2 regions of the Clostridium sp. ATCC BAA-442 genome follow, and region 2 is predicted to be linked to the other one. Evidence: a T-box and tRNA genes for the amino acid it is inferred to sense, from the RefSeq annotation. Region 2 holds a T-box; the other holds one or more tRNA genes.
The links. A T-box is a leader RNA that pairs with one kind of tRNA and senses whether it is charged. The one in region 2 lies ahead of ACESY8_RS17970 (glycine--tRNA ligase), so its partner is inferred to be a tRNA-Gly.

Region 1: it encodes a tRNA-Gly, which carries the amino acid that the T-box ahead of ACESY8_RS17970 (glycine--tRNA ligase) is inferred to sense. The anticodon was not compared.

What each region holds. Positions count from the first base shown of each region.
Region 1 is NZ_CAXSQB010000005.1:90,746-108,668, forward strand. Features, by position in the region: gene ACESY8_RS03720 (SpaA isopeptide-forming pilin-related protein) at 1-2,964, opposite strand, end outside; gene ACESY8_RS03725 (hypothetical protein) at 3,075-3,893, opposite strand; gene ACESY8_RS03730 (class D sortase) at 4,024-4,821, opposite strand; gene ACESY8_RS03735 (cell wall anchor protein) at 4,818-5,735, opposite strand; gene ACESY8_RS03740 (hypothetical protein) at 5,732-6,397, opposite strand; gene ACESY8_RS03745 (hypothetical protein) at 6,394-6,762, opposite strand; gene ACESY8_RS03750 (DNA adenine methylase) at 6,785-7,798, opposite strand; gene ACESY8_RS03755 (hypothetical protein) at 7,782-8,105, opposite strand; gene ACESY8_RS03760 (hypothetical protein) at 8,215-9,213, opposite strand; gene ACESY8_RS03765 (antirestriction protein ArdA) at 9,220-10,389, opposite strand; gene ACESY8_RS03770 (DUF4314 domain-containing protein) at 10,382-11,233, opposite strand; gene ACESY8_RS03775 (hypothetical protein) at 11,426-12,136, opposite strand; gene ACESY8_RS03780 (hypothetical protein) at 12,154-13,089, opposite strand; gene ACESY8_RS03785 (hypothetical protein) at 13,086-13,772, opposite strand; gene ACESY8_RS03790 (hypothetical protein) at 13,780-14,055, opposite strand; gene ACESY8_RS03795 (hypothetical protein) at 14,214-14,642, opposite strand; gene ACESY8_RS03800 (hypothetical protein) at 14,804-15,466, opposite strand; tRNA gene ACESY8_RS03805 (tRNA-Lys) at 15,895-15,970, opposite strand; tRNA gene ACESY8_RS03810 (tRNA-Gln) at 15,974-16,048, opposite strand; tRNA gene ACESY8_RS03815 (tRNA-His) at 16,114-16,189, opposite strand; tRNA gene ACESY8_RS03820 (tRNA-Arg) at 16,215-16,291, opposite strand; tRNA gene ACESY8_RS03825 (tRNA-Gly) at 16,295-16,368, opposite strand; gene ACESY8_RS03830 (ABC transporter ATP-binding protein) at 16,554-17,360, opposite strand; gene ACESY8_RS03835 (ABC transporter permease) at 17,361-17,923, opposite strand, start outside.
Region 2 is NZ_CAXSQB010000066.1:12,310-16,147, reverse strand. Features, by position in the region: gene ACESY8_RS17970 (glycine--tRNA ligase) at 1-1,235, opposite strand, end outside; T-box leader at 1,293-1,496, opposite strand; gene ACESY8_RS17965 (DUF2284 domain-containing protein) at 1,548-2,036, opposite strand; gene ACESY8_RS17960 (TIGR04076 family protein) at 2,158-2,436, shown strand; gene gpr (GPR endopeptidase) at 2,433-3,338, opposite strand; gene rpsT (30S ribosomal protein S20) at 3,537-3,800, shown strand.

The sequences.
Region 1 (17,923 bases), on a different contig from region 2:
AATGGCGTTGAGGGGCACATTTTGGAAGGTCACCGTCCTGTCCCTGCCGCCGGTGATGTAGAACTCCTGGGTGGCGGGTTCTTTGATGGTGAAGCCAGGGGCGGGTTCCAGCTCCGTCACCTTGTACCAGCCGTCCCGCAGGCCCTCCAGCACGATCTGGCCGCTGGCGTCGGTGAAGTAGGTCCCCAGGTCGTTGAGCTCGCCGGTGTCGGTGCCATTGCTGCCGTACCAGACCTGAAATTTGGCCCCCTGGATGGGGCTGCCGGTGATGCTGTCTACCTTCTGGATAGTCAGGGTGGGCTTTTTGTGGTTCTCGAAGTAGACGGTGTGGTTCCGGTTGGGATAGAGGGTGACCATCTGGCTGGGGGCATCCAGCAGATAGGGGGCGGGTACAGATTTCTCCGTGACCTCATAAACTCCGGGCAGCAAATTTTCCAGGGTGGCCGTGCCGTCTGCCCTGGTCTTGATTTCATCCACGCTGTGGCCGTCCGCCGCCTTGACGGTGAACACGGCCCCCGCCACGGGTGCGCCGGTGTCGGCATCCTGCTTCACCACCGTCAGGTTGGGGCGGATGTCGTTCTCTAGGATGATCGTGGAGGTCTTGCCGGGGAAGAGCTCCACATGGTACTCCACCGAGTCGATGATGTGGTCTGAAACCGTATCCAGCTCCTTGACCGAATACACCCCTGGCTCCAGGCCGGAAATCAGGATTTCGCCATTTTCATCAGTGGTGCGATCCAAGTAGTGCGAACCATCCTCAATCCTGGCGATGCGGAAGGTCACCCCAGCCAGCCGGGAACCGTCCGCACTCAGCTTGATGAGGTGCAGGGAGGGCTGGACGGAGTTGGTGAACACAAACCGGGCTGTCTGGTTGGCCTCCAGATGGATAATGCGCTGGGCCTCATCGATGATGTAGCCGGGGCACTCCAGCTCGGTGACCACATAAGCCCCGGTGGGCAGCTCAGACAGGTCGATTTCGCCGTTTTGGTCGGTGGTGAACTCCGCCGGGCCCCACGAACCGTCTACCGCCTCAATGCGGAACTTGGCGTTGGGGATCACCTTGGAGGGGTTGGCGCTGTCCACCTTGACCAGCCAGATGCCGGGCTTCTGATCGTTGAAAAAGTATAGCTCTTTGATGCCGTCCCCGGCGGAGAGTTCGATCTCCTGGGGCGTGGAATCCACCAGATGTCCACTATCCCCAGTGTCCACCTCCTGGACGCGGTAGGTGCCCGGCCGGCAGTCCGTCAGCAGGATTTCTCCCAAAGCGTCTGTCTCATAGTCCCCCAGCAGCTCCCCATCCCGCCAGATGCGGAAGGTGACGCCGGACATGGTCTCATGGCTCTCTCGGTCGTACTTGATAATCTTCAGGCCGGGCAGGGCCTCGTTCTTCAGGGTGTAGGTGACGCAGTCCCCTGCCACCACAGTGGTGGTATAGGTCTGGGGATCCCGCTCCCACCCCTCCGGGGCGGACAGTTCCCGGATTTCGTATGCCCCCGGCTTCAGCTTCGTGAAGGTATAGGAACCTCCGGTGCCGGTGGTACCGGTATAGGTCGCGCCGCTCTCAATGTGCTTGATCTGAATCCGTGCCCCGGCCAGGCTGGCTCCGGTGGCCTCGTCAATCTTCTCAATCCGCAGATCGCCATAGGGTTCGTTTTCAAAGGCGACTTCGGCCACCTCACCATACTTCACAGTGACCTGCTTGACCGGCTCCTCGTCCAGCAGATGATACTCCGGGGGTACCCGCTCATAGATGGTGTAATTGCCCACTTCGGTGAGAGGGATAGTGATGGAACCGGATTCCGGCGTGGTGTAGACGCCGATGGTGTCCCCGTCCGGGCCCACCACCTCGAAGGTGGCGCCTGATAGGGTGACAGTGGTGCCCGCCTCATACTTGGTGATCTTGAGGGCGGTTTCGCTGGGAGGGGGCGTAGGCTCGTCTGGGTCATCCGGCTCGTCGGTATCCGAATAGTTAGAGATGGCGTTTCGCAGCAGGCTGGTTTGGGGATCGGTATCGCAAAGATAGCTCTGGAGCTTGCCGTATTCATCCGTTTCCTGGCAGAGGGCATAATAAACGGCGTAGCGGTAGACATCAGCAGAAAGGGTAAGCTGGACGCTGCCGCTCCGTCCCTCCACGCTGGCCGCCGGATACAGCACCTTAAATTGTCCACTGTAGCCGTCTCCGGTATTGGAGACCTTGACCTGGGTAATATCCTGTCCGTTCATGTCTGTAATTCTGGTGCCATCAGGTACGTCACCGGGATTTTGAAACTGGATATTGACGATATGGTTTACCACCCAAGTATCCGAGGTGGCAGTAAATACCTGCTGGAGATATGCTTCTCCGTCAAGGGTGACAGGGTACGCCTGCTCCCGGTCTGGAGTGACCGTAATTTGGGGTTCAGCCACATGATCCCAGGTCATGCCTTGGGTATAAATCCTGGTTGTGGCATCCAGAAGCTTTTCTCCAATTGTGCGTTCTGAGCCGGTAAGGCCGGGGGCCACGGTGATGTCGTTGATGTCCCACTCGGGGATCAGGTAACACCACAGGGCAATCTTGCCGGCGTAAAAGGCCTGATATTTGTTATCCAGCCCCAGTTCCTCCAAGGAGCGGTGGGGGTACATATTGGCAATCAGCCCCACTACCTTGGGATCGCTGGCCTTCTCCTCAGCCAGATAACGGATACTCTCCCCCTCGGGAACCGTTTGGGGTACGCCGTACTGGTTGGGGTTGACACAGTATGCCGGGATCTCCTGTTGCTTGCCCTGCGCATTTTCATATAAAAAGTAGGTATAAGATTGGGTCTGCACCTTGCCATTGACAGCCAGATAGTTCATGGAATATCCGCCGCTATAAATGTCCAGTTCGCCCAAAGCCTCTTCCGGAGTAGATGCCGCAACAGCGGATAAAGGCAGCATGCCTATGATTAGGACAGCTGTCAGCAGGAGCGATATTACTTTTTTCACAATATTTCCTCCTCGGTGGATTTAAACAAAGTAAAAAACGCCCCGAAACGGTTCGTGATTGGCCGTTTCGGAGCGGTAACACATCGTTTTGCTATTTTTGCTATGGGTGGTTACATGCCCATTACATTGTATTCGGTATAGAGGTATTTCCCATTTTTATAGACATCCCATGCCTCCACCTCAAACCGGGCCATTGGGGCGGAGTAGAAGACGCGGGTGAGCTGTTCGTCCCGCCAAGGCCAGAACGTCTGCACACCGCTGGACTCTGTAATCCCCATAGACAGGCGTAAGATGGGATCCCCCTTAGAGTTGAGCTTAAGGGTTCCAGCCTCCCATAAGTCCGGGCAGTTAGGTACGGCATTATACAAGGTATACAGCATCCGCCGGGTCTCATAGAGGTTCAGGATATGAAGTCTATCCCCAGTTTGGCTCTGGAAACGCAACACCTTCACTTCCGGCAGCTCCAGCTCTGGGAACTGGTTCCAGTCACAAGTCGGCGTGGGCAGCGGGGCCAGGGGCTCCCATAACTTCAGATCGGTAATCTCATAGGTGGTACCGTCATCGCAGAGCACCTTGTCTCCCTCCTGTAACCGGAGGGGCTCGTCCGACTGGGGGATGACGACCACCCCGGAGGGGGCGGGCGCCGCGCTTTCCTCTGTGTAAGGGGAGCTGGTGTCTACCAGGACACGGTTGGCGCCCTGGTCATACGCCACGCCGAAGTCTACCGCCCGGCCGACATCCCGGAGCTGCACATAGTTGTGGCCGTGGATGACATACGCTTCCAGATCCACCTGTTTCCCGTCCACATAGAAGGTTTGGGTGCTTGGGGCTGCAGTGAGGGCAGCCACCCCCGCCGATGCTGGCCCTGCCAGGGCCGCGCCGGCCAAGGCACCTGCCAATACTGCTGGAATAAGCTGTTTCCTTTTCATACGGTTGACCTCCTTCTTTCCTCTGCTGTTCTTGTGTTCCTTACAGCAACAACATACCGGAAATCTGGGGAAAAGTCTACAGCAAAGAGCAGTCCCCTGTGGAGAAAATGAGCCCGGAAACTCAAGCAGGTTACACAACCTCCACCGCCTGCACCTGCCAGCGGTAGGCCCTCTGATTACGCACGCAGGTGTAGAGAGTGAGCATGTTCTCGATAGAAGGGGCGGTGCCGCTGGTATCCGTCTCCTTGACCTTCTGTACACTGGTGACCTCATAGGTGCGGACGCCCAGCTTGGTGGTCCAGGTGATGGTATCTCCCCGTTCCAGGGTGTGAAGATCCCCAAAGTCATCCCGTACCCCCCGGTTGTGCCCGGCGATGGCGCAGTTTCCATCCCAGATGCTGGTGCCTTTGAAATGTCCCGCGCCCTTCATGAGCGTGGAGCTGTCTGTACCCTCATAGACCCGCACGCTCAGGCCGATGGCGGGGATTCTCAATGTCCCCAGGTATCCGCTGGAATAGTAGAGATCCGAGGTCACCGGGGTATAGCCTAGGGAGGTGGTCTGCTCCTCCTCGGTAGCCGGAGTGGAGCTGTTGGTATCTACAGAGGGCGGGAACACGATGGGTGTCCCGCTGCCGTTGACGGTGCCCACTGCCATGCCCTCCGGGGCCAGGTTGGGGGTAAGCCAGGTTCCGGTGTTCAGGGTATCCGCACTGGCGCTTCCAAAGCCCGGCGGGATGAGGGCGGCATTCTTGCTGATGTCCTCATTTTTCAGGGCCCCGCCATCTGCCGTATGTACCACCTCTACCGAGGTGGACTTGCCGTAGTCCGGCCCCTCCGGCGCGTCAATGGCGTAATCTAAAGCACCCGCCGGGGTGGCCATAGCTGCCGTCAGGCAGGCGGCCAGGCAAAGGGTGGTCAGCTTCTTCATTCCGTATCCTCCTCCTTGGATTCCCGGCGCCGTTTGACGAACAGGCAAGCGCCGATCACACCGCCCACAACAAAGACCACGCCCAGCGGGAGCAGGATGGCCGCCCAGTTGAACTGGGACAACCCGATCCCGGCCTCCTCCACAGATACGACGGGTTCCAGCGGTTCCCCCTCAAAAATGGCTACATAGCGCACCCGGTTCAGGGCGATGCGGCTGACGGTACCGGTGTAGTCTGCCGTGACGGTATATCCGGTGACATAGCTGCTGGTGGCGGTGCCGGTATAGGTGGCCACGGCGGTGTAGCGGTCTCCAATGGCGTAGCCGGACATGCCGGTGGTGTTATCCGTCCGCCAGTCAATGTTCTGGAGGGTGAGGGTACGCCCGTCCTCCTCAATGCTCTTGGGGATGTTGGCGGTGTCCTGGCTGGCCAGGTTGGGGTAGGAGCGGGTGGCGGACACCTCCCGGGTGGAGCTGCCGTAGCCCGCCGCCTCCACCTGGACAGTGTCCAGCTGAAGGGCCAGGGTACCGGACAGGCCGTCCTCTGTGACGAACTCCTTCTCCTGGGGCAGAAGGGTCAGGATGGACTCCATATCCTTGCTTTTACTCTCCAACGATACCGTCTCCGTGTGCGGACGGCTCTCATGCTCCGGCAGCTCCTGCTGGAGCAGGTCTGTCAGGGTGTAGTGGAAGCCGTCCTGCTCAAAGTCCGACCGGGGGATACCGGCAGGGTCCTGTTCCGGGGAGAGGTCATAGACCTTGCGGATCTCCGTGCCGTCCTCACTGCGTGTGACGGAGGTTGGGTAACAGACCTGCACCTTGGGCACTTCGGGGAAGGGCTCCGCCGCCAGGGCGGTGGGGAGCAGCGCCGCGGCTATCAACAGGCCGGCGGCGCATCTCAGAATGGTGTGTTTCACGATTGGGTTCCTCCTTCACATTTTGTCATATTTTGCTCCAGCCGCTCCAGGGTGCGCCGGGCCAGGAGTCGGAACTCCCAGGGCTCCAGCTCCAGGGGGCGGTAGTCGCCTTTGTCCGTGATGCCGTCCGCCCGCACCTTGAGCACCAAGGGCAGGACGGCGGCAGGTTCCTTGAGCACCGTGGGGGCCAGCCAGCCCTTGCCGGCCAGGTACACCCACCGGAGGGCGGAGGCAGGATTGTCGGGCACATCGGGCCAGAGGTATTTCCTCGCCAGCTTCTTGCGTCGCTGCTTTTTGTTGACGGGGATGGGTGCCAGGATTTTGCCCTCTATCTGGTAGCGGAGACCCAGGGCCTCCATACAGGTGCGGACGGCTTGGCGGGCCTCCAAAGTGTCTGCCCAGGCGGGCAGCGGCTCCCCCAGCTCTGTGGCCAGCACATCCTCCCCCTCCGAATCTCCCGGGAGTAGGGGCACATTCTTTACCAGCTCCAGCACGTGGAATCCGTCCGTCAGGCCCAGCACCTTCCGCTTGGTAATGGGGATGCCCCGGTAGTGCGCCAGGGCCTCCTCCAGCTCCGGGCGCTGCCGGACCGTCCAGCCTTTCTGTAGGAAGCCGCTCCGGCCCAGCCGCAGGTCGTCCATGGTGTAGTAATGCAGGTTCATTGGGCGTCCTCCTCCCGGGCCAGCAGGGCGCCCAGCCCGAACAAATCCACGCCGCAATGCTCCAGCATGTCCAGGAACTCCGCGTCATAGGATCGGAATACCTCAGACGCCCTTTTGCACGGCGTACCGCTGGACGGACGGCTGTCCAGGGCCAGACGGACAACCATGCCGACGTTCAGATCGTGGAGCAGCCGGATGGTCTCCAGCCGCTCCCTTGCAGTACCCTCCTGCCGGGTGAGCACGATGCAGCCGTGCTCTGTATGCAGGGTCAGCCGCTCCGCGTCCTCCAGTCCGGAGAGCTGGAGGGCGGCCCGGGGGATGGCCAGGGTCTTCTTGCTTGTGTCATGGCAGATGGTAAATTTCATCTTCTGTTTTCACCTCGTATTCTTAGTCCTGCGGCCAGTCCCACACCCGGGGCAGCCGCCCGGTGGGGGCGGACAAGATCCGCAGCTCCGGCCGGTCACTGGACACCAGTCCGGGGTTATCCAGCAGGGAGAGCTGGCGGTTGAGCATGGGGCCGGGGTCAAAGTTGGTCATGAGCAGCTCATGATACACAGAGTCCTCCTGCCGGGCCATGGGGTTGGGGCGGTCAAAGCCCACAATGTAAAAGTCCGGGGCGAAGAGGTCCAGAATGTCCGGATGGCTGTTATAGGACAGAACGATGTGGCTGTCCCGCGCCGCCGGGGCGCACAGGCAATCGTGGAGTCGGACGTGGTCCCGGAGGTCGAAGGAGGGGGCGTACATCCTCTCCGCCTCCAGATAGGGCGGGTCCGCGTAAATCACCGCGCCGGGCCGGGCGTACTGCCGGACCACATCGCAGCAGTCCTTGTTCTCCACCACCACGCCCTGGAGTGCGTCTGAGGCGCGTCGGAGCAGTCCGAGGAAGCGGCGCAGCTCCACGCTGCGCCCGCCGAAGCTGTTTCCGGTGGCACTGTAGCTGTACCGGATGCTCAGATAGTAGGCCGCAGCCCGCTGTACGTCCGGCAGGTTGGCCCGGCCCACCAGGAGCTTCTTCACCGCCTGCCTGTCCATGGGCGGGAAGTAGTCCTCTGTGATCTGGAGCTCCTCCTCCAGGTAGTCCATGGGGTCATACTCGTGGTTGAGGAAGCGGAGCACCACCTCGAAGTCCGCCCGGGCATGGAGGGGCAGGAAGTCCAGCTCCCTGAGCAGCGCCAGGGGCCGGTCCCTGGCACAGCGGAACAGGTTGACCAGATCCACATCCACGTCGTTATACACCCGGAGCGGGGCATACCCGACGCCCAGACCCAGAGTCACCGCGCCGCTGCCGCCGCAGACCTCCAGCAGGCGGGGCGCCTTCCTGGGGAGCAGTTGAAAGATATAGGGGAGCAGGAACAGCTTCCCGCCTACCCAGGGGAAGAAGGGCTTAGCGATCCGCCTCACCTCCCCCGGGCAGACGGAAGGCGCCCATGGCCCGGATCATGCCCGAGGATGCCATCCGCAGCCCGAGCTCCATCCTTTGGAGCTGAAGGATTGTGGTATACACCTCCCCGCTGTTTGCGGGGTAGAAGTAGCCGGTGCGGTCGCTGCAGATAGGCTCCCCGTTTACCCGCAGGTTGTGGACCAGCTTCCGCAGCTCTGTCCCGCTGGTACGGAACACCTTCACCAGCCTCTCCCCGCCCACGGCGTTCCGCTGGCCAAGGCAGTGCTTCTTCAGGTACTTCAGAAGCTCTTTTTCTTTTTCTCTCATGACGTCCTCCTCTGGGCCGTCCTCCCGAAAAAGGGCACAAAAAACAGGGGCCGCTGTCCCCTCCGGGAAAACGGCCCCTGTTTCGTTTTGATATAGATTTGATCTGGGGTTACATCTGCTGCATCTGCATAGGCGCCCGAATCTGAGCATGCGGGCCGAGAATGTAGGCCCTGCCGTCCGCTGTCTGGGTATAGCCCTTGTTCCGCAGCAAATCCAGCCCGTACTGTTCCAGGTTGAAGCAACCGGCAACTGCCGTGTCCAGCGTACTCCCTGCCGACCGCAGCTCCGCTTTCGCAACGTCCTGAAGCTGGTCTGTATATACCACATGGTAGCGGTTCAGGTGCTGAGCAACCTCCAGGGCTGCGGGCAGGGTGGTGCAGCCCTCATGCTCCAGGGCCCAGAGGTAGGTCTGGAGGAAATCTTTCTGCCCCTGGTTCTGTTCCTGGAGAATGAACCCTAGGTTCTGGCCGTCGTAGATCAGATCCTCCAGCCGGCCGGCATAGGCGTCCTCCAGCCCGGTGATGCCCGGCAGGCTGCACCGAGCTTCCAGCAGGGTGCACCCCCGGATGGTCTGTACGCCCAAAGCGTCCAGGGCCAGCTGGATCTCCCCCGGCCTCACGTCCATGATGTCGTTGTAGTCCGGCAGGGCCAGCCACACCCCATCCGGCACCGCGGAGGATGCCAGTTTCAGCCGTAGGCTCCAGCTGTAGTCCGGCTCCGGCAGGGCGATGCCGTCGTATACTTCTGGCTGCTCCCGCTCCGGGTATACCACATAGCAGCCTCCCACGAACAGGCCGGGGTGCTGTGCCTCATACTGCCTGCCCAGCTTGTCCAGGTCGATATAGTCCCGCAGCGCCAGAAGCCTTGTATCATTCTCCTCCAGGTAGTACAGGCCTAGATCCTCATAACTCTGGATGCCGCCCAACACCTCATACCCGTCCAGGCTGGTCAGCAGGCTGACCGCCTCTGTACTGTCCTGGGCGGGATGGCGCTGGAGGGCCGCGTCCAGGGCGATCCCCTCCCGCACCGTTAACATCTCCAGCCGTTCCCGCAGCCATGCCTGCTCCTCCGGCCTACCTGGGAGCTTTGTCAGTTCTTCTCTGTTCAATCGTCGTCACCCCATCCCCATGCCGCCCAGCATACGCTGGGGTGGCAGCGGTTCCTGCACCGGCCGGCCATCCACCCGGGTTAGCAGGCCGTAGTCTGTCAGCTCGCCCCCGTACTGCTGGATCAGCGCCTCGCCGTAGCCGTAGAGGTTCAGGTACCGGCACAGCAGGGCGGCATTCTCCTCCCCCATGGAGCGGCGCAGCTCCCCACGGGCCACGTCCTCCGGGGAGGCGGCGGCCCAATTCAGATTGTAGGCGTCCAGCCGTTCTGTCAGGGCCATGGCATCCTCCAGGCTGGTGGGAGGCGACGCCTCCAGTACCGCCTTGTACTTGATCAGCTTCAGCGGCTCCCGGTCCTCCAGCACGGTCAGCCGGATGGCCAGGCAGTTCAGGGTATCCAGCCGCTCCGGCGTGGCCCACGCTTCCGGAATCTGGGGCACCAGGCTGTGGAAGGCGGTGACGGTGCAGTTGGAGATGCCCACAGCCTCCATCTGGTCACGCACCTCCACCAGCTCCTGTCCGGCAGGGAGGGTGAGCTCCGCCCGTTCCTCCCCGAGCCGGAGCTCCAGCCGAAAGAAGCCAGTCGGGGCCTCCGGCGCGCTGCGGGGTTCCTGGCCCTTTTCGGGCTTCCAGTTCCCATCCGGTACCACATACCCCTGCCTGGTGAATACACCGCCCTCCGACTGACGGACCCGGCGGCCCAGGAGCCGGAAGTCCAGCAGTTCAAACACCTTGTCCGGCACATCCTTCACCTCGGGGATGGAACCGTTTGCCGCGTAAACCCGGCCCAACGAGGCGTCATCCGTGGCCTCGGGCACCACCTGGCAGTGCTCCGCCTGTTCCGCCAATGCGGCAAACATGCGCAGAGGGATGATACCGCTCCGGCTGCTTTCCAGCCTAACCAGCCCCTCGAAAGCAGTGCGCTGCCGGCTGTCCAGGCTGGCCAGCCGCTCCGCCAGGGCGTTGAGCGCCGGGAAATCCTCTCCCGACTGGAGGGTGGGAAACAGGCAGGTGAACTCCCCGTAATCCCCTATCTCCCAGAGAATGGCCGTATCCGGCGCCGGCCGCAGCCGATCCCAGGCGTCCAGCACGGCGTAGGGCTCCGCGGGAAGCGCCAAGGTGGTGTAGGCCCCGTTGTCCGGGTTGGACAGGGCCACCTCAAACACCTTATTATCCAAATGCCATTCCCCCCATCGTCGTTCCGTGTTTTATATCCTTCGCCTCGCCCTGCGGACAAGGCTCACTCATTCCGCAGGAACTCCTCTCCCCTCCGAACCCGCTGTGCTGGGCTTCGGTGGGGATCCCGTCATCGGGTGACTCCTGGACCTGCTGCGGCCCGAACCGCTCCGCCTCCGTCTGGATGCTCCAGCCCTCCGATTGCCACAGGTGGACGTAGAGCTCCCCACCGTCCACCTGGATCTCCCGCTGCTCGAACCCCTCGCCCCAGCCGTCTGACGCCTGGCCGCTGAGGTAGCCCTTTAGGCTTGTCAGTTCCTCCGGAGAGAGCCGACCGATGACCTGGCACTCGGCCACACCCCACAGCCGGCCGGCCCGGACCTCTGCCGTAATCACGGCGGAGCGCACCTTGGCGTCCAGGCTGTCCTGCTTACCATACCAGTGCATGAGCCCCCGCTCCGTCTCCTCCGGCATCCGGTTTTTTACCAAGGCGCTCAGGATGCTGCCCTCATAGTCCAGAAGCGTTCTGCCGTCCCATTCCTCACCCGTCTCATCCCAATCTCCCCACTCATTCCGGGCATAGAAGCTGGCGGTGAGGGGCATGTACAGCTTGAGCAGACTTGGTTCCGGCGGGTGGACGGAGAACATCTCCTCCCCAAGGGTCAGGATACGTTCACCTCCATCGCTCTGCCGGACATGAAACCGGCCCTCGTCATCGATGTGCTCCAGAGTACCAGCCTCCTTCAACGTGTTTCTGGGATCATCCAGCTTCCAGGTCTGGATCCGGCTGCCCGCGGGGAACTGGCCCCGTAGGAAATCCAGCCACTCCTTCGATACATCCTGCATAATGATCTGCCTCCCTTCATTTTGCCGCAAGTGTCATTCGGATAGAAAAGGGCGGCTTCCAAAGCGGAAGCCGCCCTTCAACGGGGTTCTTGCGCATGCTCTGTTTTCTCTGATGGTTCATAGCTCTTTCCCGCCCTTTCTTCTGGTAAGCACACAACATACCACAGTGTGCCCGTGATATCCAGCAGTTTTTCACATCTGCTGGATGGCCGCCTGACGCTGGCTTCGCTCCAGCCACAGGGGATGATAAGCTATCTCTGTGATACCCAGGTCTGCATTGCAGGTGATATGGGCAGCCACGGCAGGGCAGGCCGGCGAGAGCTGGAACAACGCCTCGGTGAGCTCTGAGCCCAGGCCGTCCAGGATACAGTGGGGCCCGCCGGGCTTTTCGGCAAACTCCGGTTGATCCATGGTGAGGCGGGCCATGGCCTGGGTGGCGGATATGCCTGTTTCCCGGCCGTATGTGATGGCCCGCTTCAAGGCATGCTGCGGATTGAACCGCCCAAAGTCCATGGTGTAAAACCGCTGCTCCTGCCCGGACTCCGCAATGGTGCAGGTTGCAATCCGGCTGAGCTCCTCCGGCCGCTCCGGGCCAAAGAAGCCCATAAGCCGGCCCTCCTTTGCCAGGCCGGACACCTCTGCCGGTGTGCGCCCGGCCTGAAGGTAGACGGCAGCGGCGAACAGCTCGCTGGGCAGGGCGGCGTTTTGGTGCTGGATGATCTCATAGGCGCCCTGGAGGGTTTCCTCGCTGAAATTCCGCGCCACTACCCGCAGGGCGGTGAGCATATCGATGTACTCCGTCTCCGCACACTCCCGGTCAAAGCGGTACAGCGCCTCGGTGGTGACAGGGTTCGGCCTGGGAACCAGCTCATTGAGCTGCCGGATAAATTCTGTTTTCTGCATATTCTCTCCCCCTCGGTTCACATGGATAGCCCGCCCAGGGATGGCCCCTGGCTAGGCTGATTTTTGTCGGTCAGCAGTTGTACCAGGGTCTTCAAATCCTCCGGTGCAATCCGCTCCGCCGCCCGGCACAGCCGGTTGAGGCCATTGATGGACAGATGTTCCGATGGAATGCTGCGGATGACCTTGTCGGGCAGGGTGCTGCCCACTACCCTGGAGTGTACCTGGGGGCTGTCCCGTATACCGGTGCGACACAGGAGACGTTCCAGCCTGGCCGGGCTGTCCGGCAGAACCAGCAGAGTGCTCTGCCCCTCGCCGGAGGATGCCTCCAGGAGTATGACGAACTCCCGGTCAAGATAGTCCGGGAAGGGGCCGCCCTCCTTGTAGAGCTGTTCCAGCTCCATACCGTTATCATAGACCACCCCATAGGGGGTTACGGTACCGTGCTCGTTGAGGATCAACTTCAGGGCCTCCGCCCTGCCGTCTACCTGTTCCAGCTCGTCCACGGGCATGTGGCCGCCATGGAGCGTTAGGATGTGCGCCTTTCCGATGCCCTCTAGATCTGAGAATCTTGTAATTACCGTGGCCTGCTGGCAGCAGAAGGTAAGATTGATAAAGTCCGTCATATCAAACGTACCCAGCCTGACCGCCATAGCCTGGAACTGGGCGGCCTCATAGTCGTCAAAGCTGTCCAGCCGCCGGGCCAGGTAGTCCAGCTCGTCCAGATTGGCGCCCACCTTCTCCAGGCGCTTGAGGATGGGAAAGCCGCTCTCCAGCTCGTCCACCCGGCAGTCCCGTTTCAGGGGTGCTCCCAGTTCCATAGCGGCCAGGCATTCCAGGGTGCGCTCATATTCCATGACGGGGATGGGAAAGGGGATGGTCACCTGGCCATACTCCGGGTGCGCCACGTTGCTCAGGACACAGCGCAGCACCGGCTGTCTGTTCTGTGTGGTCACATCTGCTGCCCTCCCATCTCCTGGCCATGGCGGGCAATGTAATCCGCCAGCGGTCTGGGGTTCTCCTCCCCATACAGGTCATAGACCATATCGTCCACCGCCTTGCGCACCGCCGGGTCATCCGTCAGGGTCTCAAAGCGGAAGCCGGTCCCATCCTTTGTGGGCAGCTCCTCCCGGATGGTCCGGAGGTAATCCTGCGGGGCTGTGAACTCCATGTGTTCGCCGTTGGCAAAGGACACCCGGCCCACCGGCCTGTCCAGTGTCTGCTGGCGCAGGTCATAGCAGTAAAGATAGCACTGGTATTCCCCGGGGCTGGGGGTACACCGGAGGCAGAAGCGGTAGTCGCCCATCTCCGCCAGATACCCATAGCTCCGACCGTCCTCCGTGATGGCCCCGCCGTTCTGCCGGCAGAATTGGCCCATAGAGGGCAGATCCTTCAACGGCCCATCCTCCCGCACGGCGTCCACAAACTGCTGCAGGGCCTCCTTGAACTCCGGCGTGTTGAACTGCTCCCCATTGTGAGGCCACCAGGTATGGTAAAACCCCTTGCCGCTGGAGCCAAAGTCCATCCGGACATGGCCCACTGTACCCAATGATCTGTCTGTCTGGTCATCTGAGTAGAATAAGCTGGCCTCCTCACGGGTGGCCGGCCGCAGGGAAAAGCAGTTGCTATTTGGTTTCACCGCGAAATCACTCCTCTTTCACTTCTTGTGTCACCTGCCTGTCCGGGGCATTGAGCCGCCGCATCTCCGAGCGCAGGCACTTCCCGTCCTTTCCCCAGCAGAAGAAGCCGTTGGCGGGGTAGGGGCAGCCCACGCAGAGGGGGGAGCGGGTGCATACCGGCCTGGGCGGCGGTTCCGCCGGGTGCTCCGGGGCGTACGACTTGTGGGCGCAGAAATGAAATAAAATCTGGGCATAGAAAAAGGCGGCGCCTGATTTGGCGCTGCCCTCACATGGACGGTTCAAGATTTGCTCCCTACTTTCTATTAGATATTGCGCTGCCGCCGGCAGTTAGCCTCGCCCTGGGTCAGAGCGGCCTTTCCACTCCAGCGGAAGTAAACGGTCCTTCTCTGTCGCAAGGGCGAGGGGCTGTCCAAGGACAGCCCCTCCTGTATGCTTCCGTCTTAGGGCTTGGATAGCCCGCACTCTGCGATCCAACTATCCAGGTTCAGGCTTTCCGCCATGAGAAGGGCCAGCTTGTGCATCGCCGCCCGGTCTTGGGCATCCTCCAGCCTGGCCGTCGTCTCAAACAGGCCCCAGAGCAGTTCGGCAATCATCTTGCCGTCGTAAGGCTTCAGCAGTTCGCTGTTGGGCAGAGCGTCCTCGCTGCTCCCGCTGCGCAGAAGCTGCCGTTCTCTTTCAATCAGCTCCAGGCTGGCCTGCAGGCTCTCCCGGGGCACTCCCCAGGCTTTGGCAATCAGCTTCACGCCTGCCTCCATGGGAGCCTCATCCCCGATCTTGTCCGGCCCGCCCAGCGCCAGGGCATTGATTGCCTCCTCAGTTATCTGCTGAAGCAGCTTCTCCGGCGCGGGATGCTTCTCAATCTGTTTCATACGTGTGTCCTCCTCGTTATTTTTTGGTGGGCTTCTGACCACAACAATACCCGCTTTTGCGGGATAAAGCTATCACCATACGTAACGAAAAAAATGCCGCAAACCAAGCGATACCAACAATTTCTGTATAGAAAAAAGCGGCGCCTGATTTGGCACCGCCCTCATATGGACTGTCCAAGCTTCTGACTTTCGCTCTGCATCTGATCCTGGGTTCTTTCCGGCAGCTGGGCTGTGATCTGATCCAGGAGGCGCCGGCATTGGAACTCCTGCTGGTAGGAGGCGGGGCCCTCTCCATAGAGGAAGCCCTGCACCGCCTGGCGCAGCCCCTCCAGCTGCTCCCGGTCAAAGACCCGTTCCCTGGCCACCAGCCCGGAGCGGAGGGCGAAGTCCTCCCTGGCGCCCTGATAGTCCTCCATGTAGTAGTGGCCGTTGTTGACCCCGCTCCGGTCATAGTCCCGGGCCCAGGTGACGAACTGGGCCCCCAGCAGCGTCTCTGTCCCGGCCAGCACTGTGCCGTTGAACTCTGCCAGCACCCGGTAACCGTCCGCCAGGCCATCCGCCTTCAGAGGTGCGGCATTCTCCAGAAGTGTCATGTACTCCATCACCGTCCCCGCCGCCTCCGTGACCTGGGCCAGGGCGGCCTTTGCCCTGCTGGTGTCCACCCAGGTGGGGTCATACCGGACGACGCCGCTCTCCGTGACCCGGCACAGGATGCGGCCGTTCCACTCCACCGGGAGCAGGCCGTCCTCCTCCAGCGAACGGGGCAGCAGCTCCCGCCGTCGCAGGGCGTAGGACAGCTCTTCGAAATAGGTTTTGGCGGTCATATTCATATTCCTCCTTTGGACTCAGCGTCCTTTTTCGATTATCGTTCTGTACCCCTGCCCGGGAATTTCACCATACCATCATCTCTATAAAAATCTATTCAGCAAAGCGGACACAAAAGTGTGCGCCCTTTTTGAACTTCCTGGGCAACAAAAAAGCGCCGGTCTGATGGTTGTGAAACCAACAAACCGACGCGCTACTTTTTGTATATATTTTTTCCTCCATTTGGCGGCCTTGGAGCCTGAAAAAGGGCGCAGGGGAGGGTTAACCGGTATTTTATGGAGCAATCCGGGGGGCAATGTCCTTCTGTGGCTCCATAAACCTCGAAAATATCTTTTTTTCCAGAACGCAAATTTCAGGAAAATAAAAAAGCCACACCCTCTGATACTCTAAGCGTTCCGCTTAAAATATCCAGATTGGTGTGGCTTTATGGTGACCCGTCGGGGATTCGAACCCCGGACCCACTGCTTAAAAGGCAGTTGCTCTGCCGACTGAGCTAACGAGTCATTTGGCTGGGATGGCTGGGCTCGAACCAGCGAATGCGGGAGTCAAAGTCCCGTGCCTTACCACTTGGCTACACCCCAATCTGGCTGGTTCTAAAAGCAAAGGACCGGAGCGGACGCTCCGGCCCTTCCGCCTTAAGGGCTTATGGGGTGGGTGACGGGACTCGAACCCGCGACACTCGGAACCACAATCCGATGCTCTACCAACTGAACTACACCCACCATATCGAATGGCTTTAGAAAACGATGGCACGCCTGAAGGGACTCGAACCCCTGACCCACTGCTTAGAAGGCAGTTGCTCTATCCACCTGAGCTACAGGCGCTTATGGAGCGGGTGATGGGAATCGAACCCACGCGACCAGCTTGGAAGGCTGGGATTCTACCATTGAACTACACCCGCATGGGCGCTGATCTCTTTGGCATGTCAGCCAGAAAATAATAGCATATCTCCGCATTCTTGTCAATGCTTTTTTCGAAAGATCTCGCACTTTTTCCACCGCCATCGGCCTACTCCCGTCGCAGCCGGGGATACATGGCCCCGCTGCCGCAGACACGGAAAAAATGCCGCCTTTGGGCGGCATTTTTCTAGTCGTTGGAGAGCAAAATGCGGTCGTTGTCCAGGTTCTTCCCCGCGCCGGCACGGAAGCGCTCCAGCAGATCGTCCACGGTGAGGCCCTTACGCTCCTCTCCGCCGATGTCCAGCACCACCCGTCCGGCATCCATCATGAAGGTTCGGCTGCCCAGCTCCAGGGCGTTTTTCATGTTGTGGGTGATCATGAGGCAGGTAATGCGCTCCCCCTCCACGATTTCCCGGGTGAGGCGGAGCACCTTCTCCGCCGTGGCAGGGTCCAGTGCGGCGGTGTGCTCGTCCAGCAGGAGCAGCTTGGGGGGCACCATGGTGGCCATGAGCAATGTCAGGGCCTGCCGCTGACCGCCGGAGAGGAGGCCCACCGGCTGGCGCATCCGGTCCTCCAGGCCCATGTCCAGCCGGGCGAGCTGCTCCCGGAAGAACGCCTTGTCGGCCTTGGAGACCCGGCTGAAGAAGGCACGCTGGTGCTTGGCGGTGCGGAGATAGGCCAGGGCCAGGTTCTCCTCGATGGTCATGTGGGGGGCGGTGCCCCGCATGGGGTCCTGGAACAGACGGCCGATCTGGCGGCTGCGGCGGTAGGCGGGCAGATAGGTGATGTCCGCCCCGTCCAGGCGGATGGAGCCCTCGTCCACAAAGAAGTCCCCCGCCACGGCGTTGAAGAAGGTGGACTTGCCCGCGCCGTTGGAGCCCACGATGGTCACGAAGTCTCCCTCGGCCAGAGTCACGGACAAGCCGTCCAGGGCCTTCTTCTCGTTGACGGTGCCGGGGTTGAAGGTCTTGGAGACCTTGTTCAGTTCCAGCATTTACTTCTCCCCCTTTCGCCCGGCCAGGGCGCGGCGCTTTCTGGTCTGGAAAGCCCACCACTGCCGGATGGAGGGGGCCGCGATGGCCAGGGCCACCACCAAGGCGGTCACCAGCTTGAGGCAGTCCACTGGCACCACCTTGGTGTAAAGCACCAGAGCGTAAACGAGACGGTAGAGGATGCTGCCCGCCACTACCGCAATGGCTCCCCGGAACATGGCGCCCCGGCCCACGATGGTCTCACCGATAATCAGGCAGGCCAGGCCGATGACCACGATTCCGGTGCCGCTGTTGATGTCAGCTGTCTTCTGGGCCTGGCCCACTACTGCGCCGGACAGGCCGGTGAGGGCGTTGGCCACGCACAGGCCGATGGTGATGGTGAAATTGGGGTTGATGGAGGAGGAGCGCACCATGTCCCGGTTGTCGCCGGTGGCGCGGATGCTGAGGCCCAGCCGGGTGCCCAGGAAGGCCACCAGCAGCACACCCGCCAGCACGGTGATCCCCCCGGAGAGGAGGATGGGGTTCCAGTCGCCGCCGATGCCGGTGGCGCGGAAGAGGGTGAAGA
Region 2 (3,838 bases):
GTGTCGTCATAGTCCACCATGAAGTCGCGGGCCAGCTCGTCCCGCAGCTGCTGGGCGGGGCCGGAGAGCACCTCCTTCTTGCTGAGGGGGAGCACGGCGCACTTGAAGGGGGCCAGGGCGGGGTGGAGGCGCAGGACGGTGCGCACGTCGTTGTTGCCCTTCTTGTCCTGGCCGACGATCTCCTCGTCGTAGGCGTCCACCAGGAAGGCCAGGGTCACGCGGTCGGCGCCCAGGGAGGGCTCGATGACGTAGGGGATATAGTGCTCGTTCTTCTCCTGGTCGAAGTAGGTGAGATCCTTGCCGGAGTGCTCCTGGTGCTGCTTGAGGTCGTAGTCGGTGCGGTCGGCCACGCCCCACAGCTCGCCCCAGCCGAAGGGGAACATGAACTCGAAGTCGGTGGTGGCCTTGGAGTAGAAGGCCAGCTCTTCGGGCTCGTGGTCGCGCAGGCGGAGGTTCTCCTCCTTCAGGCCCAGATCCACCAGCCACTTGCGGCAGAACTCCCGCCAGTACTGGAACCACTCCAGATCGGTGCCCGGCTGGCAGAAGAACTCCAGCTCCATCTGCTCAAACTCCCGGATGCGGAAGATGAAGTTGCCGGGGGTGATCTCGTTGCGGAAGGACTTGCCCACCTGGCACACTCCGAAAGGCAGCTTCTTGCGGGTGGTGCGCTGGATGGCGGGGAAGTTGACGAAGATGCCCTGGGCGGTCTCGGGGCGCAGGTAGACCTCGGTGCTGCTGTCCTCGGTGACGCCCTGGTGGGTCTTGAACATGAGGTTGAACTTGCGGATGTCGGTGAAGTCCGCCTTGCCGCAGCCGGGGCAGGTCACGCCGTTGTCCCGGATGAAGGCCACCAGCTCCTCGTTGGTCATGGCCTCCACATTCACGTCGTCGCGGCCATTCTCGGCGCACCAGCCCTCGATGAGCTTGTCGGCCCGGTGGCGCATCTTGCAGGCCTTGCAGTCGATGAGGGGATCGTTGAAGGTGGACACATGGCCGGAGGCCACCCACACCTCGGGGTTCATGAGGATGGCGGCGTCCAGGCCCACGTTGTAGGGGTTTTCCTGGACAAACTTCTTCCACCAGGCCCGCTTGACGTTGTTTTTCAGCTCCACGCCCAGGGGGCCGTAGTCCCAGGAGTTGGCCAGGCCGCCGTAGATCTCGCTGCCGGGGTAGACGAAGCCCCGGCCCTTGCACAGTGCCACGATCTGATCCATGGTCTTTTCGGTGTTCTTCATATCCATAAGCTCCTTTTCGCTTTATTCTGCGCGGAAAAAAACGCCCTGAGCCGAACGGCTCAGGGCGAAGTAAACTCCGTGGTGCCACCTGAATTCGGGGCAGAGGCCCCGCGCTCAAACCCGGTAACGGCGGGGGACCGGCGGGGCATTTCCTCCCCGCGGCTGGCGGGCGCCTTCCCCTGCCTCCGCCGGAGCCTTGCACCAGACGGCTCCTCTCTTGGGACGGTGGGACGGGGTACTCCTCCCGGTCAATGCCTGTTTCTGGCCGCTATTGTATCACGCAAACCGCCCGCCGTCAAGGCGTTTCGGGGCCTATTCCACCAGAATCAGGCCGAAATGGTTCCGTTCCTCCCCCAACACCCGGAGCGTGCGCACCTCCAGGCCGTGGGCGCGGGCGGTGGCAAACACGTCGATGCCGCAGGCCTCCATGGCGGGGACGGCCTTCCCGGGGAAGCGGCACCCCTCGGGCGCGCAGGAGGGACACAGCTTGCAGGGCCCGCTGCCGAAGGCCAAGGCCTTGTAGTACCCGTCCAGAAAGAGCCGCCTGGCCCCCTCGGCGGCCATGGCGGTGGCGTTCCAGTGGTGGACCCGGAACAGGATGCCGGTGGAAAAGCTGTCCAGCACGGCCCGGGTGCGGGCGTAGTCCGGGGCCTCCGGCGGGCAGCAGTGGTTTTTGCCGAAATTCTCACAGCCGAACTGGCACTTGAAGGTGGTCCAGGGGGCGGTGACCACCGTGTGTGGGTCGATCACCAGGGCCGGCTCGGCCCCGTTCTCCCGCAGATAGTCCAGGCAGGCGTCCATGGGCAGCACTCCTCTCTGCTCAGAGTGTATGCCCGCCGGGGGAAAAGATCAAGAAGCGGGGGAGACAAAATCCACATTGTGTGCTATGATGTGGATAAAAAACAGAAGGAGGCTGTTGTCCATGGCGCGTCCGGCGATTCGCATCACCCTCATTGACCGGCTGGGAAAGCGGGGCTGCCACCGGGGACACCGGGTGGGGGAGAGCTTTGACTTTGACACGGAGCGGGGGAAGCTCTGTCCCATGGCCATGCATGTGGCCTTTCCCTATGTGGATATTCTCCGCTATGGCGGTGCCATCCCCGGCCAGCCGGCGGGCACGGCGGTGTTCTGCTGCCCCGATGTGGACACCATCAATGTGTTTCGGATCGAGGTGTCGGACGGGGCGGCCGACCCGGGTTAGCTGAGAAAGAGCTCCACGTCCCCGATGGTCAGGCCGGTGTGAAGGGCCAGATTGATCCCGTATCCGATGACCTTCGCCAGATCGTGCACCTGGGTGTCGATGTCCTTGGGGGTGACGATCAGGCCGTCCCCCCCGCCCTGGAGGGCGGCGGGGTTCAGCTCCCCCTTGCCCGCCTCGGCCAGCACGTCGCAGGTGAGGGTGGCGGCGTCCACTACGGTGGGGACGCCGACGGCGATGACGGGGACGCCCAGGGTCTCGGCGTTGAGGGCGGCCCGGGCATTGCCCACGCCGGAGCCGGGGGTGATGCCGGTGTCGGCCAGTTGGATGGTGCGGCAGACCCGCCGGAGGCTGCGGGAGGCCAGGGCGTCCACCGCCACCACGCAGGCGGGCTTGATCTGCTCCGCAACGGCGCGGACCACCTCGCCGCTCTCCATGCCGGTGGTGCCCAGCACCCCGGCGGCCAGGGCGGCCACCGGCCGGAAGGAGCCGAAGTGCTCCGGCACCCGCTCCACCAAGTGGCGGGTCACCATGGTCTGGTCGGCAGCCTTGGGGCCGATGTTGTCGGGGGTGATGGCCCGGTTGCCCAGGCCCACCACCAGGGCGGGCGCGCCCGGCGCCAGGCCCAGCAGCGCCCCCAGCTCCGCCGCCAGGGCCCGCGCCGCCCGGCCGAAGGCGTCCTCCTCCCGGCGGGCCAGGCCGTCCAGCTCCAGGGTCACATAGGTGCCCACCGGCTTGCCCAGGGCCCGGGCGCCCGCCTCGTCCCGGATGCGCACGGTGGTCACCGGATAGCCCTCCCGCGTCGACTCCTCCGACTCCACGCCCGGCAGCGTCCCGGCCTCCCCGGCGCTCTCCTGCCAGAGCTGGGCGGCCTCCAGAGCCAGGTCGGTTCTCCGTTTCAACATATACGTCCCTCCATACCCCAAGATGTGGTGTTGATGACACCAGATGCCCCTATTTTTTGCGCAGAGCGCCTCCATATGCAAAAAAAGTGAAAAAAGTTCAAAAAAAGAGTTGCATTTTTAAAGAATGGCTGTTAAAATAAGAATCTGCACGGGCAAACTGTGTAAATAACGATTACGTCATCGGAGGAGGTGTTTGGTTTGCCGAATATTAAGTCTGCCAAGAAGCGTGTCCTGGTGAACAAGACCAAGGCTGCGCAGAACAAGGCCGCTAAGTCCGCGCTGAAGACCGACATCAAGAAGTTCGAGGCCGCGGTGGTCGAAGGCAACCGCAGCGAGGCCGAGGGCGCTTACAAGGTGGCCGTCAAGGCGGTCGACAAGGCTGTGGTCAAGGGTCTGCTGCACAAGAACAACGCCGCTCACAAGAAGAGCGCCATGACCATTAAGCTGAATAAGCTGGCCTAAAGGTCTGGTCGAAGGGGAGACCGTCTGCATCCGCAGGC